DNA from 2 places in the Photorhabdus laumondii genome. Region 2 is predicted to be linked to the other one. Evidence: predicted binding sites of a transcription regulator. Region 2 holds the regulator's gene; the other holds the start of a gene.

Region 1 (3,210 bases), 1.1 Mb from region 2:
AGGGCAACCCGGAAGTTAGAAGTCTAAGCACGATTCTGCGTGTCATGGGCTTGCGCCTGGCAGTTCAACCTATCACTACCCACTAAATAGGGCAGGGAGTATAGGCTAAAGGAAAATAGCCTCCTTCCCTGTTTAACAGCAAAAATTACCCATAGCGGCAAGCTCAAATTGCCAAATTACCCCCATTCTTGAAATAAGCTTTGATACCCGCAAAAATTGACTCTGCGATTTGCTGCTGGAAACGTGCGGTTTTCAGTTTCCGCTCCTCTTCCAAATTGCTAATAAACGCAGTCTCTACCAGAATCGAAGGGATATCTGGTGCTTTCAGTACCGCAAATCCAGCTTGATCCACCCGATTTTTATGTAATTTATTCACTTTGCCCATACGCTTAAGCACTTCGCTACCAAATTTAAGGCTGTCATTGATTGTCGCAGTTTGTAACAAATCAAACATCGTATGATCCAGATACTTATCACCGCTTTTACTCACTCCGCCAATTTGGTCAGCTTCGTTTTGCGTCTGGGCTAGAAAACGTGCGGTATTACTGGTTGCACCTTTAGTCGAGAGTGCAAAAACCGAAGAGCCACGGGCAACTCGGTTAGTAACAGCATCAGCATGAATAGAAACGAAGAGATCAGCCCGCATCTTACGCGCTTTTGCCACCCGGACTTTGAGCGGGATAAACACATCTTCATTACGGGTCATATAGACTTTCATACCCGGTTCACGCTGAATGAGCGTTTTCAATCGACGAGCAATTTGCAAAACAATATCTTTTTCACGAGTTTTATATTTGCCAATAGCACCAGGATCTTCACCACCATGTCCAGGATCGAGCATGATAACAATTGGCCTGTCTTTACCTGCTTTGCCCGACTTTGGTTTTTCTACTGGCAGATCTTCTGCTAAATGACCTTTATTATACTCTTCAAGTAGGGCAAGCAATGGATCATCATCCGTATTAACCCTCTCTGCCGGATAAATATCCAACACCAGACGATGTTTAAATTTCGCCACCGGTTTCAAAGTAAACATATGTGGGCTGACCGATTGCTTAACTTCAAACACCAAACGAACCGTTTTAGGATTAAACTGCCCTACCCTCACCAGTTTAAGATAAGGATCACGAGATTGAATCTGCTCCCCCATCCCACTTAGAGTATGATTCAGTTGTATACCTTCAAGATCAACCACAATTCTATTTGGATTTTTTAGCACAAACTGGCGATATTTGAGTGGAATATTGGACTCAAGCGTCACACGGGTATAACTAGAGGCCGGCCAAATACGTACTGCGATAATTTTTGCTGACGCTGCGTAACCCACCTGGCTAACGCTAAGCAACCACATCGCTGCGGCTCCCTGCAACAAACGACGTCGTGACAGATTATGATCTGAATGACTCATCTACTAATATTCCATTCATAAAATATAAACATTCAGGGTGATATTCACCAAACGAAACGATCAAGTGAAAAACGCTAACCAATCAGCATTATGCTGTCGTCAATGAAAAGCATTTTATATTTTGCAAATTATTAACGTCTACAGGTATATCAAAATGTTTTTACCTGAATTGCCTCTTGCCATTTTCTCTCAAAAGGAATAAAAAAGCATAAATTACGAATAAAAATTCAATCGAGAGCCTATTATGAAAGAACGAAGCACCGAGTTAGTTGAAGGATTTCGTCATTCTGTTCCGTACATCAATGCACACCGTGGTAAAACTTTTGTTATCATGCTTGGTGGAGAGGCTATTGCTCACGAAAATTTTACCAATATTATCAACGATATAGGATTACTGCATAGTTTAGGCATCCGCCTGGTCGTCGTTTATGGTGCCAGACCTCAAATTGAGCAAAACCTTGCAGACCATCATTACGAACCGGTTTACCACAAACACACCCGTGTTACCGATAATAAAACATTAGAATTAGTCAAACAATCTGCTGGCTTGCTGCAACTGGATATCACTGCACGCCTTTCTATGAATTTGAATAATACCCCGTTACAAGGTGCCAACATTAATGTTGTCAGTGGTAACTTCATTATTGCTCAACCTCTTGGCGTTGATGATGGTGTGGATTATTGCCACAGCGGAAAAATTCGCCGTATCGATGAGCATGCCATAAATCGTCAATTAGACAATGGCGCAATCGTGCTAATTGGCCCTGTCGCAGTTTCTGTCACCGGAGAGAGTTTTAATCTGGCATTTGAAGATGTTGCTACTCAATTAGCTATCAAACTACAGGCTGAAAAACTGATTGGATTCTGTTCTACTCAAGGTGTACAAGACAAAGACGGAAAAATTCTATCGGAAGTTTTTCTTAATCAAGCACCGGAACTGATTAAAGAGCTAGAAGTTAAAGGTGACTACTATTCAGGCACAGTCTGTTTTTTGCGGAGTGCAATAAAAGCTTGCCGTCGTGGCGTTCGTCGCAGCCATTTATTAAGTTATCAGGCAGATGGTTCTCTACTTCAAGAATTATTCTCCCGAGATGGTATTGGCACTCAAATAGTGATGGAAAGTGCGGAACAAATACGCCGAGCTAATATCAATGATATTGGTGGTATTCTCGAACTTATTCGCCCACTGGAACAACAGGGTATTCTGGTTCGCCGTTCAAGAGAACAACTTGAGAGAGAAATTGATAAATTCATCATTATCGAACGCGATAACCTAACTATCGCCTGTGCCGCGCTCTACCCTTATCCTGAAGAGAAAATTGGCGAAATGGCTTGTTTAGCGGTGAATCCTAAATACCGCAGCTCTTTAAGAGGTGAAGTATTACTGAATCGCATTGCGGAACACGCCAAACAGCTCGGACTGGAAAAACTGTTTGTTCTGACTACCCGCAGCATTCATTGGTTCCAAGAGCGAGGTTTTGAGCCCGCAGAACTCTCAATGCTACCGATTCAGAAACAAGTGTTATATAACTATCAGCGCCGTTCTAAAATTCTTATGCTGAATTTGGAACCACAGCCTGGATTCACATAATAAGCGCAACACCGTTAATCTGTTTTTAATTCCACACTGACTGACATACTTGGCGATTAAATAAATGGTTATTTTGTATTTTCCATTCATATTAAATTGTGAAACGCGCCCCAACAGTTAGACATTTTGCCTGTCGAAAGGCAGAAGTCCCCATATGGGGCGCTTACATTTAAACGGCGCAATTCACCTATTTATAAGGCCCGCGATAACC
Region 2 (3,210 bases):
ATTCTGAATACGCTTAGTTAAAGCAGCCAACTCTCCATCAGTAAAGTTCACACCAGGGATCTGAGACAACAGAGGTAAGATTGTCACACCAGAATGACCACCGATAACGGGTACTTCGATTTCCTGTGGTTTTTTACCTTTCAATTCAGCAACAAAAGTATTAGAACGAATAACATCCAACGTTGTAACACCAAACAGGCGGTTTTTGTCATATACACCCGCTTTTTTCAGCACTTCGGCTGCAATAGCCACCGTTGTGTTGACTGGGTTAGTAATAATCCCAATCAGTGATTTCGGGCAAGTTTTAGCCACTTGTTCTACCAGGTTACGAACGATCCCCGCATTAATATTAAACAGATCTGAACGATCCATGCCTGGTTTACGGGCAACCCCAGCAGAAATCAATACAACATTTGCTCCTTCCAACGCTGGAGTTGCATCTTCACCAGCAAAGCCTTTAATTTTCACTTCCGTTGGAATGTGGCTCAGATCAACAGCCACCCCAGGTGTTACTGGAGCGATATCATATAAAGAAAGTTCTGAACCTGAAGGAAGCTGGGTTTTGAGTAGAAGAGCAAGAGCCTGACCAATACCACCGGCTGCACCGAGAACTGCAACTTTCATCCTGATACTCCTTAAATCGTTTATACTTTAAAATGCTGTGAATTCATCTAGTTAAGAACCATAGATTACTACTTTTTTGAAAACAATCGGTTAACAACCAAATTGTGGACTTACGCTCTAATCGTGGGACGCAAAAGTCGCCGTATTCTAGGCAAAATGCTTATCTGTTAATGAGATAACGGACACTATTTTGAGAATTTCCTTATGATTTTACGAAACAATTGGCTAAATACCTTACACCCAACAACAACGCCAAACAACATCATTTGATTAACAATATATTTACTTGATAACCGGCTAAAAAAGCAAATTTCCATATTCATATTTTATGAATTTCTATATAACATAAGACCAATTTTGCGCGGTTCAAATTGGCTATAAAATCATTATTATTGCATAAAAATTCATTTATATGCATAATACAAGCTTCATAGCTGATTGAATATGGTGAAATATGCGCACTCCCTCTAAACAGGAAGACTTAGTAAAAGCTTTCAAAGCGTTATTGAAAGAAGAAAAATTTAGCTCTCAAGGTGAAATTGTTACTGCTTTACTGGAAGAAGGTTTTGAGAACATTAACCAATCCAAAGTCTCTAGAATGCTGACTAAATTTGGTGCTGTTCGCACCCGTAATGCTAAAATGGAGATGGTTTACTGCCTGCCTGCTGAGCTTGGTGTTCCTACTGCCACTAGCCCACTAAAAAATCTAGTATTAGACGTTGATTACAACCATCCTATAGTTGTGATTCGCACAAGCCCTGGTGCTGCTCAACTTATTGCTCGTCTGCTAGATTCTCTTGGTAAATCAGAAGGTATACTCGGCAGTATCGCAGGTGATGACACCATTTTCGTTACACTCACCAGAGATTCCACAACAGAACAGCTGCGTGGAGCCATCCTTGGGTTGTTCGAACAAGAGCTTTAAATGAACGCGCCAACATGGCGCGATTCATTTTCCCGCAGCTATTCTCAGGATTGATAAGCTTTTTTATTCAACTTAGAGAGTAATTTTTCATGAATATCACCAAATCCTCCATTACTCATAACCAGAATATGATCCCCCTGCTGTGCTTTATCAACAATCATATGCACCAGTGAATCTATATCAGCGCTCCAATACGCAGGCTGAACACAGTGATCTGCAATTTCTGATACGTGCCATTTAATATTAGCTGGCTGGAATAAAAATACTTCATCAGCACGCCCCAATGCTGGTGCGATCTCATTCTTACTCACACCCATTTTCATCGTATTTGAACGCGGTTCCAGTACGGTAATAATACGGGCTGTTCCTCCAACCTTACTACGCAGGGCTTCGAGTGTTGCCAGAATTGCTGTCGGGTGATGAGCAAAATCATCATAAACAGTAACGCCGTTTTCCTCACCACGTAGTTCAAGACGACGACGGGCATTAATAAATTCACTTAAAGCACAACAGGCATCTGCGGGCTGGACACCAACATGATGTGCAGCAGCAATTGCAATCAACCCATTGCGCATATTATGTTCACCCACCAGCGACCCGTTCACTTCTCCGACAACTTTACCACCATAAAACACCTGATAATGACGACTGTCTGTACTGATCTTTTTTGCCTGCCAGTTACCCGTTTCACCCACTAGTTCCAACTCACTCCAACAGCCCATAGACAAAACCTGTTTCAGGTTAACATCGTTATCCGGGACACAGATCTTACCACTACCCGGAACGATCCTGACAAGATGGTGGAACTGTCTCTGAATAGCAGCCAGATCGCCAAAAATATCGCCATGATCGAATTCCAGATTGTTCATGATCAGCGTACGTGGACTGTAATGCACAAACTTAGATCGTTTATCAAAAAAAGCACTGTCATATTCATCAGCTTCTATTACGAAAAACGGGCTTTCCCCGATCTGAGCTGATGTTTCAAAATTCCCCGGAACACCACCGATTAAGAAACCTGGTTTATAACCACAGGCTTCCAAAATCCAAGCTAACATACCCGCAGTTGTTGTCTTGCCATGCGTCCCTGCAACCGCCAGCACCCAACGTTCTGGCAAAACATAATCATGCAGCCATTGTGGGCCAGAAGTATAAGGGAGCCCACGCTCCAACACAGCTTCTACACAAGGATTCCCACGGCTCATAATATTACCGATGATGACCATATCTGGCACAGAATCCAACTGTGCCGGGTCATATCCCTGAATCAGATTAATCCCATGTTTTTCCAGTAAGGTACTCATTGGTGGATAAACATTGGCATCAGAACCAGTCACTTCATGACCAAGAGAACGAGCCAAAATTGCCAGTCCTCCCATAAAAGTGCCGCAGATACCAAGAATATGAATACGCATTGATTTCCTATTCCATAGCATGAAGTTAGCCACTATTCTAACCATCAAAAGCAAGATAAGAAATGGAATAGCCTATGAATCATCCCTTTCTTTGGCTAAACTGCCCGCGTAAGAGTGCAATGGACACTCTAAAACCACTATCAAATCACATTCAGGACTTTCGTCATGAAAACATTAGGCGAATTCATCGTCGAAAAGCAGCAAGATTTTTCTCACGCTACAGGTGAACTCACTGCATTGCTTTCT

What was found. Region 2 encodes ArgR, which controls arginine synthesis, uptake and breakdown. Its sites were predicted from a motif close to ANTGAATAAAAATACANT; they were not measured.
Region 1: a site for ArgR is predicted at 1,623-1,640, ahead of argA (amino-acid N-acetyltransferase). Genes of this name have one in related genera too.

What each region holds. Positions count from the first base shown of each region.
Region 1 covers NZ_CP024901.1:740,607-743,816, reverse strand. Annotated here, with positions in the region: gene PluTT01m_RS03300 (helix-turn-helix domain-containing transcriptional regulator) at 1-86, shown strand, start outside; gene amiC (N-acetylmuramoyl-L-alanine amidase AmiC) at 164-1,408, opposite strand; gene argA (amino-acid N-acetyltransferase) at 1,653-2,999, shown strand.
Region 2 covers NZ_CP024901.1:5,306,027-5,309,236, forward strand. Annotated here, with positions in the region: gene mdh (malate dehydrogenase) at 1-624, opposite strand, end outside; gene argR (transcriptional regulator ArgR) at 1,079-1,549, shown strand; gene mpl (UDP-N-acetylmuramate:L-alanyl-gamma-D-glutamyl-meso-diaminopimelate ligase) at 1,594-2,964, opposite strand; gene fbp (class 1 fructose-bisphosphatase) at 3,130-3,210, shown strand, end outside.